4 regions of the Desulfocicer niacini genome follow, and region 3 is predicted to be linked to each of the others. Evidence: predicted binding sites of a transcription regulator. Region 3 holds the regulator's gene; each other region holds the start of a gene.
What was found. Region 3 encodes sigma-54, which starts transcription at its own class of promoters, with help from an activator protein. Its sites were predicted from a motif close to TNTGGCACANTTTCTGCTNT; they were not measured.

Region 1 (3,156 bases), on a different contig from region 3:
CGGCCACAATGAGCGTGCTGTGGGATCAAGTCCAATGGGGTCAGCCGCCCAAAGGAGGCGCAAACAACCCGGGATATTTATTTACTTACAGACTTCTTCCAGACTCTCTTCAAGAATGGCAAGTCCCTTATCCAGCTGATCATCGGTGATGACAAAGGGCATCAGGGTTCTGATGACATTTCCGTAGTTACCGCAGGAAAGCACTACAAGCCCCTTGTCGTAGCAGATCTGGGTCAATTTTTTGGCCTGTTCCGTGGCCGGCGCTTTGGTCTCTCTGTCCTTAACAAGTTCCAGGGCCAGCATGGGTCCCTTGCCTCGGACTTCGCCGATGATTTCATGGGATTTCTGCATGGCGGTAAACCGATCCCAAAGGGTTTCACCAAGGGCTTTGGACCTTTCCATGAGTTTATCTTCAAAAAGAATTTCAAGAACGGCAAGGGCAGCCCTGCAGGAAATGGGGTTACCGCTGTAGGTACCGCCAAGACCACCAATGTGGGGCAGATCCATGATTTCCTTTCGACCGGTGACGGCACTCAATGGCATACCGCCGGCAAGGCTCTTGGCCTGGGTAACCAGATCCGGCTCAATGCCCCAGTGCTCAATGGCCAGAAACTTACCGGTACGACCGGCTCCTGCCTGGACCTCATCAATTATGAGCATAATACCGTATTTTTTGCACAGCTGGGACAGCTTCGGAAAATATTCCGGAGGGGGTGTCACAAACCCCCCTTCTCCCTGGATGGGCTCGGCAATGATGGCTGCCGTGGACTCGGGGTTCACATTGCTGATAAAGAAATCTTCAAGATAATCTGCACAATAGGTGTTGCATTTCGGGTGGGTTAACCCAAAGGGGCAGCGATAACAATAGGGATAGGGCATGCGATACACTTCCGGTGCAAAGGGACCAAACCCGTATTTATAAGGTTTCACCTTACTGGTCAGGGACATGGTGAGAAGCGTTCTGCCATGAAAGCCATTTTCAAAGCAGATAACGGCAGGCCTTTTAGTGGCATATCTTGCAATTTTGACTGCATTTTCAACGGCTTCTGCTCCACTGTTGGCAAACATGGTCATCTTTTCAAAATCGCCGGGAACCAGTTTATTGAGCTTGTCAGCCAATTCCACATAGGAATCATACATACCCACATGAAAACAGGTATGAATAAATTTTTCAGCCTGATCCTTGATGGCAGCCACAACTTTAGGATGGCAATGGCCCACATTATTGACACCAATCCCACCGGCGAAATCGATGAAATCACGTCCGTCAATATCGGTCATGACAGCACCAGAGGCGTGGCTTATAACAGCCGGAGTAATATTGGCAGGTCCCTGGGGAACGCTTGATTTACGCAGTGTCATGAAACGATCATGCTTCTCTGAACTCATATTATTTATCTCCCATTCTAATTGATGATACGATTGCGGTTATCGCTTTGATTTGGGTTTGGTATTGCTTTATGACTTAAACAGCAAAAAATATGCCATATTGCTGACATTCTAGAATCAATAACGCAAGCCTGCCCCACCCCGCTTGAACTCACCCCAAAGTAAGCCATGTTCTGGCCAAGGCCAGCATGTTTAAAGCTAAAAGCGTTATCACTAAAGCTGCACTTCCATGATTCACCACCTCTGCAGGGGTTTCCAAGGTGTATTTCTTTCCATGAATCCTTCAGCACCGAAAATTAAGGAAACGGGCAAAAGGTCGCTGTAGTGCAATCTGAATCTCCAATATACTGCCCGAATCAATGCCTCACAATGCATAAATGCATATTTATGCACATTTGCATTAAAATCCCATAAATAAATATCCTTTTTAAGATATAGTCAATGATTACAGCTACCTTATTCATAACATAAAATACATAAACCGCCAAAAAGAGTAAGGGTGAAAAATTTTATATGCATTATTGCATACAAATCACTGCAAAAAGCAATCACCTTCCAGACCAGCCATGTATTATTGAGGCCACTTTCAACAAACTTGACTCAAAATAAAAAACATCACCCCACCCAGATATCATAAGCCTGCTTCCCAATGTGGGGCTTGGTCACAGTATGGGCCACTTTGTGGTGGGTCCACCGACAGGTGGCCCATACTGTGCCCAAGCCCCCATTGTGAATATACCAATGAAAATTTGAGAAGAAAAAAACAGTCTATTTGCCGCCCCAATTTTATATGGTATAAACTTTGCATATTTAGGCATGCTATAGCATTGATCATTGCAGACTAACAGGGCACACCGGGGGGTCAGTTGATAATCCCTCAGATATTACCCCCATCCAGATACCCTGCAAAGGAGATGATCATTAACCAAAAGATTGTATAATGGAGACAAAACAGCATGTTAAAAAGAAGCAAATTTGATTTTTTGAAAAACATTCTTTTCATTATGGTGCTCACAATCATTATCACCGGCTTTGGCACAGGCTTTACAGACGATGCCCATGCCGCCAAGACACATAAATTCACCATGCAGAACATGTTCTCATTAAATCACCCCATCACCCTGGCAGTGACGGAAATGGCAAAAAACGTTAAAAAAAACAGTGATGGTCAGATTAATATTCAAATTCTTCCCTCCGGTGCGCTGGTAAAAGGCCCCAACATCTTTGAAACCGTTGGCAATGGTGCCATTGACATGGGCACCACCTGTTCGTGTTACCATGGTGGAATCCTACCTGTTGCAGCAACAGCCTTTGCCCTGCCCGGCGATCCCCGGGGTGTGGACCAGATTCTTGACTTTATCTATGATGAAGAAGTTCTAAAATTTTATCGGGACGCCTATGCCAAGGTAAATGTCTTCTATGGCGCCCCCCTTGTCATGGACGGCTACACCATTGTGTCCAAAAAACCCATCAACACCTGGGAAGACTTAAAAAAAATCAAGGTCAGGGCCTCGGGCTCCATCGCAAAGACTTTCCAGAAAATGGGAATCAACACCGTTTTCATCCCTTTTTCAGAAATTTATGTAGCCCTTTCCCGGGGCACCATTGATGCGGAAATCAGTGGAAGTCATACGGAAAGCTTTCTTGCCAAGACCTTTGAAGTGGCAAAATACCAAACGGTTCCCGATATCTCCGGTGCACAGAACTGTGAAGTTATCATCAACCAGGATCGATGGAACGAGCTGCCTGAGAACCTGCAGGTAACCT
Region 2 (3,156 bases), on a different contig from region 3:
AACCCGTATCCCTGTTTTACAACATCGGTGATACGGAGCAGGACCGCCGTAAAAAAAGGCAATTGCGTGGCTGTCTCCACAAAGGAAGATGTCACGGCAGGCACCACAAAAAGAATTAGAAACGCAACCACGAAAAAAGAGCACACCGATAAAATCAACGGATAGATGGAAGCGGCCTTCACCTTCTGCTTGAGAGCCTCGGTTTTTCGGGTATATGAAAGATAATTGGATATGGCTCCGGGAAGGTCCCCCCCCAATTCTCCGGCCCGGAGAGAGGCAATATAAAGGGGAGAAAAAACATGGGCATAAGTTCCCATGGCACCGGAAACAGACTCACCTGAGGCAATAACGTTCCTAATTTCCTTTAAAAGACGGTAAAAACCCTGAACTTGTTTTTTTTTGGAAAGAATATTGTCAAAGGCTGCAACCACAGGCAATCCGGCCTTTAAAAGCACGGAAAATTCCTGATTAAAGGCATAAAACAACCTGGGGTTCATGCGAACTTGGGGTTTAAGAGAGAAAAATGATCGCTTGCCGGTGCTTTTACTGGCACTCACAAGGTGAGTCCCTTCCTTAAGCAATTGCGCCCTGACACGTTCAATGGTATCAGCGACAATCATCCGCTCAACCATATGGCCGTCACTGGTGACGATTTTACACCGGTATGTCGGCATAAAAAAGAGTACCTCCGTTTCAAACGTTTAAATCATGATTGTGCCTTGATGAATCTGCTTTGTTTTTTTACGAACAATCTATTAAATTTTTTTTCCAAAAGCAATGATTATTCCAAACCGGTGTGCCCCATTGCCAATGGCTGTATGAAAAGAAATACTCACCATACATGTAAACATTGTGCTATTGTCTTTGAGTATGTGAAACAAATTACATACTCACTTGGCCCTGGTCATCACCTCGACCAGACATGATAGAAATGTTGGTGGATCAAAGGCTGACTTTTTTTCATGACCCATGATTTTTATCAATCGCCAGTGTTTACTTCGAAACCAATTTAAATAAACGTGCCCAGAAGTAAAGCAAGTCAGCCCCATCTCAAAAGTGGCCCATAACAATTTTTTCAGAATCAACCATTCCCGGCACACCGAGGGGGCACAAACTTTGCTTTTTTTTAAAATGTTTCATATGATCGCCACAGTCAGGCCTTTTTCTGAACTCGTTCTGCCACAACATATAATGGCGTCCGCAACCAAAAATCTTACAAATTAATACCTTTGGGTGATAGACCAAAAGCTTTAATTGATTTAATGTGAGATATAAGATAAAAATCAGCAAAAAAAATTCAAACTTTAATAACGGGGGTTATACATGAAAAAATATTTGAGCGTATTTCTAATTCTCTTTACCCTTTGTCTGACGTCCAATGTCAGCGCCTATGACTTTGATGTCAATGTTGGAGATCAGGTTATCTGGGCTGGCGATTATGTGGGGAACGGGGGAGAATTCACCTGGACACTGCTGGATGACGGGGGCGATCGAACAGATTTCTCATGGTCATCATTTTGCGTAGAAACCAGCCAGACCATACGCAGAGCCACCCCCTACACCGTAACCGGCATTTCCGACACAACCACATCCGGTGCAACACTTACCAATGAAGTTGCCTGGCTGTACTGGAATTTCAGCAATAATACCCTGGATGGCTACAATAGCTCCAGCACAACGAGTCAAATGGCTCTTCAGAATCTTATTTGGGACGGGTTGAATCAAGACGACTCTTATTTTTCCTGGAGACGTGGTGTTGGGAACCAGATGGATACATGGCTTGAGATGGCAGAAACAGCCATACAAGGCGGTTGGACCAACGATGGCCTGGTTCAGATCTTGAATCTGGGAGGCGCTCAAGATCAACTGATTGCAGCAAACCCCGTTCCGGAACCGGCAAGTATGTGTCTTCTTGGAATCGGACTGATCGGACTGGCTGTGGTGGGAAGAAAAAAGATACAGCACCAAACCATGGTATAATTACCACGGGCAGGCCACATTCGAAATTCAGTACTTGTGAAGAAGATAAGGTTTGATTTAGAAAATTAAAGAATTTATAACTGACGCGTTTTTTACAGACAGCCATTTTTTTCAGAATCAGGGAAAGGACCTCCTTGACCATGAAAAGAATGGCTGTTTTATTATATCCCCGCTCCTTTTTTACAATCCGCGTCACATCTGTTTGACAAATCCATCGCATCTCTTTATAGTCAAATGTCAGCATTTAATCCAGTGTGAACGCCATCGGTACACACACTAATCCCAACGGCCGACCTTAAAAACCGGCCCCGATGACAAAACACATTGCTCACATTACGCTAAACCAACGCAAGCGAGATACATCCATGTGCGGAATTGCCGGAATTCTCAATTTCAAAACCCCTGAAGATAAAATCCCATTGCTTTCGTCCATGCTAGCCAGTTTGCAACACCGAGGCCCCGATGCCGCAGGAATTTTCACCCAGGGCCCTGCAGGCCTTGGCAGCGTCCGCCTGAGCATCATTGATCTTTCCGGTGGAAATCAACCCATTCATAATGAAGACAAATCCATCTGGCTGGTTTTCAATGGCGAAATCTTCAACTACCCTGAACTCAGGACACTGCTGATATCCATGGGACACCAATTCTATACCCAGACAGATACCGAGGTTCTGGTTCATCTGTATGAGAGCTTTGGCACCGGTATGTTTACTCATCTCAACGGACAGTTTGCCTTTGCCCTGTGGGATACCAGGACCCGGGCCCTGCTTCTGGGAAGGGACAGGCTGGGCATTCGCCCCCTGTTTTATCATCTCCACCACCAGCGTCTTATATTCGGATCGGAGATCAAGGCTTTATTTGCTGACAAAACGATCTCCCGGGAGCTGGATTCCCAATCCCTTTCTGACATCTTTTGCTGCTGGGCTCCTGTGGGGAAGGCCACGGCCTTTAAAAACATTTTTCAGTTACCCCCCGGCCACTATGCCACGTTTTCCGCACAAGGTCTTTCCATCCATCAATACTGGGATCTCCCAGGACCTGTGCAGGAGACAAAAAAATCCACCGACCAATGGGTGGAAGAGCTCAACGAGCTTATTATAGATGCCGTCCGCATTCGCCTCAGGGCAGATGTTCCGGTGGCAGCATACCTCAGCGGCGGACTGGACAGCACCTATA
Region 3 (3,156 bases):
TTACACTCCCGAGGAGCAAACCATCATTTTAACCGGCAACGCACCCACGGTGATATCTGCCGGCAGCCGTGTAACAGGTAAAAAAATAACCCTGTACCAGGACACCCGCCGGGTGGTGGTGGAAAGTGAGGGCACAAATCGAGTGGAAGCATTCTTTAATTCCGCTGATGCAGACTCAACCTCCAAGGGACCGGGAAAAAAATAAACATGCCCGAGCTGACATTAAATCACCTGGTGAAAATTTATAAGGGAAGAACCGTTGTTAAAGATGTCAACATATGCGTGAAGCACGGTGAGGTAACAGGGCTGCTGGGTCCCAACGGAGCCGGAAAAACCACCACATTTTACATGGCAGTGGGCCTGATTAAACCGGATGAAGGCAAGGTTTTCCTTGACCGGGAAGAAATTACAGACTATCCAATGTATATGAGGGCAAGAAACGGAATCGGGTATCTTCCCCAGGAACCGTCCATATTTCGAAAACTCACCGTTAAACAAAACATTACTGCGGTACTGGAGGTCCTGCCCGATCCCCCGATAAATATTACCGGAAAGGCAGAGGGCCTAATGAAGGAGCTGGGAATTTTAAATCTGGCTGAACAGAAGGCAAGTGTACTGTCCGGTGGAGAACGTAGAAGGCTTGAAATCGCAAGGGTACTGTCCACAGACCCACTTTTTATCCTTCTGGACGAACCATTTGCCGGCATTGACCCCTTGGCTGTGGCCGACATTCAGCAGATCATTGTGCAGTTGACAAAAAAAGGCATCGGCATTTTGATTTCCGACCACAATGTGCGGGAAACTTTGTGTGTCTGCAACACCGCTTATATCATGAATGAGGGAAGTGTGATTGAATCAGGTTCCCCTGAAAAAATCACCTCAAGCAAGTTAGCACGTAAAATCTATCTGGGAGATGACTTTAAACTGTGATATGGCACTTGGACTCCAACAAAATCTAACTTTGACGCAGCAGCTGGTGATGACCCCCCAGTTGCAGCAGGCCATTAAACTGCTTCAACTGTCCCGCCTGGAACTTGCGGGCATGATACAGCAGGAAATGGAAGAAAACCCGGCCCTTGAGGAAGTGGTGGCAGAACTGCCCGAAGAGACCGAACGGACGGACAAGGAAGAAGCGTCCCCGGCCCAGGAAGAACCCATGAAAGAGGTCACCATTGATGAAAAGGTCCGCGATGACATTGACTGGGAAAGTTATATCAATGAATATAACTCCACCGGTCGCGTTCACACGGAAAGAGATCATCAAGAGGCCCCCAACTACGAGGCATTCACCAGCCAGAAAACAACCCTGGAGGCACATCTGCAATGGCAGCTTCTCATGAATGGCCCGACCCCCATGGAAGAGCAGATCGGCAGCCTGATCATTGGCAACCTTAACATTGACGGCTATCTTTGTGCTCCCCTTGAAGAAATTGCCCAGACAGGTAATTTTGAAATGGAAGCCGTTGAAACCCTTCTTAAAACCATGCAAACCTTTGATCCTCCCGGCGTGTGCGCCCGGGATCTCAAAGAAGCCCTGCTCATCCAGGTCAAACGACTGGGAATCACCAACCCCATCCTTGAACGGATTATTTCAGAGCACATCAAGAACCTTGAAAATAAAAACTACAAGAAAATTGCCAATGCCCTGAACATCTCCATTGACAATGTCATCTCCTGCGTCAATGTTATTAAATACCTGGAACCCAAGCCCGGCCGGGAATTCTCCTCGGAGGAGCCCCATTATATACTGCCGGACATTTATGTGTACAAGGACGGAGATGATTACAAGATCGTCATGAACGATGACGGACTTCCCAAGCTTAAAATCAACCGCTATTACAAGGATTCCATCTCCAACGGCACAGAAATACCCAAGGATGCCAAGGCCTATCTCCATGAAAAAATGCAGGCGGCATCTTGGCTGATAAAAAGCATCCACCAACGCCAGAAAACCATCTATGCCGTGATGGAAAGCATTATCAAGTTCCAAAGGGATTTCTTTGACAAGGGGGTTTCTTATCTTAAACCCATGATCTTAAAAGATGTTGCCGAAGACATTGAAATGCACGAATCCACCATCAGCCGTGTAACCACCAACAAGTATGCCTACACCCCCCAGGGGATGTTTGAACTGAAATATTTTTTTAACAGCTCCATCAAACGCACCAACGGTGCGGCCATGGCCTCTGAAAGTGTCAAGGAAAAAATCAGAGACCTTGTGGCGGCGGAAGATCCACAGCACCCGTTGAGCGATAAAAAACTGGCAGAATTACTGGAAAAGGACAACATTGAAATTGCCAGAAGAACCGTGGCAAAATACAGGGAAATGCTTTGCATTCTTCCATCCAGCAAACGAAAACAATTTTAGGGAGGTAACACTATGCAGACAGCCGTAACTTTCAAACGAATTGATCCTTCCGATGCTTTAAAGTCCTATGTTCAGAAAAAGATGGATCGCTTTGACAAGATGCTGGAAAGCCCCGCAGAGGCAAATGTGGTCCTTTCCGTTGAAAAAATCAGACATATTGCTGAAATAACCCTGATCTGTGATCGTATGAAACTCCATGCCAGAGAATCATCTGAAAATATGTATTCTTCCATTGATACCCTAGTGGATAAACTGCGGGGACAGATCAAAAAGAGCAAAGAAAAAAGCAGACAGCACATGTCCGGCAACAAACAAAGTATTAAAGATGAAGAAATTGCCTTTCTCAGTCCGGCTATACCAGATACTGAAGCTGCCACTCCTTCACCGGAAGTTGTTTCAGGGCCGGAGGTGGTGGTGGAATCCATCAATGTAAAACCCATGGATGTGGATGATGCAGTGGTCCAGTTCACGGCGGGAGATGATAATTTCTTTGTGTTCAGCAATGCCCGGACAGAACGCGTAAATGTAATTTATCGACGCAATGATGGAAACCTGGGACTAATACAGCCCCGCAACTAATTGTTTATATACTTCAGGTGTAACTTTACATGAAAATATCAGAGATTCTTCACAGATCAGCCATTATTGCCGATCTGAAATCAAATGACAAAAAAGGCGTACTGGAGGAACTCGCAGCTGCAGTATCCGACATGGCACATACCGACAGTCATAGTATATTAAAGGTATTGCTGGAGAGGGAGCAGCTTGGCAGTACGGGAATCGGGGGA
Region 4 (3,156 bases), on a different contig from region 3:
ATAAAAGAGGGAGATATTCTCATGATTCCCACCCAGGGGGCTTACACATACAGCCTGCGTCAGGAATTCATCAAGGCCGTTCCCCCGGTGCTGTCTTTTCCTTGAGTAAGCGTGATGCTCCTGAATGAAGTCCCTCAATGGCGATGAAAGCCTAATAAGACAAATCAGAGGTATCAATCCACCTTTGCAGCAGCACAGGTCCGCTGCAAATCATGGAAGGCTTCAGGCGCCATTTGGTGTCAAGCACTATACCGCCCATCACCACAGAGACAAGGGAATCCGATGAGACCACAATGACCATGATTTTTTCATGTTTTGCAGTGAACCGAAGCGCAGAATTAAACCGGGCCCCCCGGGCTCTGTTTTCAGTTGCCACATAATCGCCGTCCAGCAGACAGGCAAATTTGTGCAATTTCAAGTCCATCCCTATATGCAGGGCACCATCCACCCTGGCAAGAGATTTGGCCAGTTCCAGATTTTCATAATCTTCAAGTTCAAGGGGATTTACCACCGAATTACCCGGCATAAAAATGGGGGACTCATTCAGGTCAACAACAATGCTGCAGCCATGCCGCTGACTGGCTGCACTATGAACAATCCCGGAAATAATTTTAAATAAAGTGGACACATCTTCAGGATTCATGTCAGAGTCCAGCAACACCTCTTCAACCTGCACAAGCTTTGCTTTACGGGTGGTTGACTTAAAACAGCCGTCTGAAAAAGAACACACCTTCTTTTCATTGAGTTTTAAAAATCCATACCGACCTTTAAAATCGGCCATGATGGAAAAATCAGGATTGTCTTCGTTGATGATGCCGATGATATTTTTTTCATCTGCCACCAGTCTCCGGTCTGAGTTTTGAACGGCCTGGAGGAGTTTTCTAATATGCTTAACATTCTCCAAAAGGGGTTGTTCTGCCTTGGGAAACTTTGCAAGAAAGTTCATTTTACCAAGGGAGTGCTTTTCCGCAAAAAGCAATTTACCCTTTGGCCATGCCCCTTCTTCAGGGGTTCTGGATATTTTAAGTACCGCTTCCAGAATCGGGTATACCCGGACCCGGGTGTCCCATCCGAGCAGCACATTCATCTCATCCACCAGATAATCCCTCACCGCATGGGTGGCATATTCTTTGAGGAAACCACCTGAAATGCCGGTGTACAGCTCTTCTTCATTGGCGATATCATGGGAGACCCGCCACACAGCCTGTTCCAGCCACCTTTCAGTGGGGCCGATGGAGCACATGTCCGGATGGTGTTCGGTAAACCACATTTGATAAACCACAGAACTTGAGCATCCGCCACAGGAAATCAGTCCTGCCAGTTCCAGGTTCTTTTCCGGAACCAGATTGCTGAATTTTTTTTTATCATAGCAAAGGTTGATTCTTCTACGCCATGCATCCACATCAAGATACAGCTCTTTGATTTTTGGCTCATGACCGGCAAGAAGATTTTGCGGATCATAAATGTATATGGGATCTTCGGGTTTAATGGCGTAAATCACGGCTGTGCGGCTGGGCCCGGAAAAATGGGTCAGGCCTTCCCTCAACCCTTCCATGCTTTCGCGGATACAGCTGCAATTAAAGGCATATTCATCCATAGGCAGTGTCTCTCCGGTTATTTGATGTTTAAGTTGGTCTTCAACGATTGTTAACAGGACCTCGTCAATCAAACGTTCGGGGCTTGGTTACAATTTCATTGATATCTATTGGAGTTTGACTTTATAAAAATAAAGAGTCCTTGCCAACACCTATTACTTGATGAGCAATTTTTTTTACCCTCGACACAACTTCCTGACTTGACTTGTTTCAAAGAAGTCAGGGCACAATAAAGTCCAAAAATTGTGGCACCGGCATTAACAAAGGAACGGGAAAAACAGGAATACTGAAACCATGACACTGTATATTGCTCTCAAATCAGCGATTATGACACTCTTTCTCGCCGGGGCGTTTTACCTCTTTAAAACCAAAGTAAAACGACTTTATCTCATCATGCAATCCATGGACGGAAAAGGTCCAGGTCTGCCAGATCCCATACGACAGCGAATGGAGGTTGTGTTTAAGGATATACTGGGCCAGAGCAATGTACGGCGCAAAAAAATAACGGGCTGGACCCACACCGTTATCCTTAATCTCAAAACCAATTTATTCCAATGGTCCCAGCCCATTTTGGACGGCAATAAAGATGAGATCGAACCCCTTGCGGGGAAAACCTCGGGCATCACGCCTGATGTCCTGTGGGTCTGCACCACCTGCCGTGCCTACGAAGATATAAATATCTGGCCCAGATGATGCTCATGCACCCTGTTGAGCCCCTTAATGAATGCAAGCCCAAACGCATACTCACGGCTTGCCCCCACACTTACAATATTTTGAAAAACGAATACCCGGAATTTGGTGCCACTTTCCGGTGGCGCATCATTCCCAATTCCTGATGGAACTGTTCAAGCAGAACAAATTAATCCTGGATGACAGAGCCCTTGGTACCATCACCTTCCATGACTCCTGCTATCTTGGTCGATGGAACAAAATCTTTGATGAACCAAGACAGCTCATCACCCGGATGAACCAGGGCCAGCCAACCATTGAGATGAAACGCTCAAAAGGCAACGGTTTCTGCTGCGGTGCCGGTGGTGCACGAATGTTCATGGAGGAGACATTGGGCAGCCATATGAATGTGAACCGTGCAAAAGAGATCACGGACACCGGAGCGCAAATGGTGGCATCTGCTTCCCCCTACTGCATCACCATGCTCCAGTACGGTCTTAAAGAATGTAACAGCAATATAGTTGTCCATGATCTTGCGAAGCTGCTGCGCAAAGTACAACCCACAACTTTTCCTTGAAATATGGGCCTAAACACCATAGGCTACTGGAGATGATATCTAATCTGGAAGTATCCAGTCTTTGAATTTCATTCCAAAAGCTCAGAACGCAGGCAAATACAAGCCATTGAATTTGCTTTAAAATTATAAAAAATGTGCACAGATTCTGGTTTCTATGTACAAAGAGATGTTTTCTTTTATTCATTTTCAATGGCTACGCATTATCAACCATTAAGGAGGAAAAATGAATAAGAGTAAACAGGTCCACAAAGCGGTTCATTCACTGAAAAACGACCTGGACAAAAAAAAATTGACCCGTCGAGAATTTATTCGATA

Region 1: gabT (4-aminobutyrate--2-oxoglutarate transaminase) is a predicted target of sigma-54. The motif match lies at 1,470-1,489, and genes of this name have one in related genera.
Region 2: ACYQ2M_RS08520 (PEP-CTERM sorting domain-containing protein) is a predicted target of sigma-54. The motif match lies at 1,104-1,123, and genes of this name have one in related genera.
Region 4: ACYQ2M_RS03925 (diadenylate cyclase) is a predicted target of sigma-54. The motif match lies at 1,829-1,848, and genes of this name have one in related genera.

The regions. Positions count from the first base shown of each region.
Region 1 is NZ_BAAHYK010000015.1:16,460-19,615, forward strand. Features, by position in the region: gene gabT (4-aminobutyrate--2-oxoglutarate transaminase) at 82-1,389, opposite strand; gene ACYQ2M_RS09725 (TRAP transporter substrate-binding protein) at 2,346-3,156, shown strand, end outside.
Region 2 is NZ_BAAHYK010000012.1:116,908-120,063, forward strand. Features, by position in the region: gene ACYQ2M_RS08515 (type II secretion system F family protein) at 1-674, opposite strand, end outside; gene ACYQ2M_RS08520 (PEP-CTERM sorting domain-containing protein) at 1,324-1,980, shown strand; gene asnB (asparagine synthase (glutamine-hydrolyzing)) at 2,346-3,156, shown strand, end outside.
Region 3 is NZ_BAAHYK010000022.1:18,299-21,454, forward strand. Features, by position in the region: gene ACYQ2M_RS13175 (LptA/OstA family protein) at 1-205, shown strand, start outside; gene lptB (LPS export ABC transporter ATP-binding protein) at 208-930, shown strand; gene rpoN (RNA polymerase factor sigma-54) at 932-2,368, shown strand; gene hpf (ribosome hibernation-promoting factor, HPF/YfiA family) at 2,381-2,947, shown strand; gene ACYQ2M_RS13195 (PTS sugar transporter subunit IIA) at 2,977-3,156, shown strand, end outside.
Region 4 is NZ_BAAHYK010000005.1:113,123-116,278, reverse strand. Features, by position in the region: gene ACYQ2M_RS03930 (diaminopimelate decarboxylase family protein) at 1-105, shown strand, start outside; gene ACYQ2M_RS03925 (diadenylate cyclase) at 152-1,597, opposite strand; gene ACYQ2M_RS03920 (hypothetical protein) at 1,890-2,288, shown strand; gene ACYQ2M_RS03915 ((Fe-S)-binding protein) at 2,407-2,841, shown strand; gene ACYQ2M_RS03910 (ABC transporter substrate-binding protein) at 3,065-3,156, shown strand, end outside.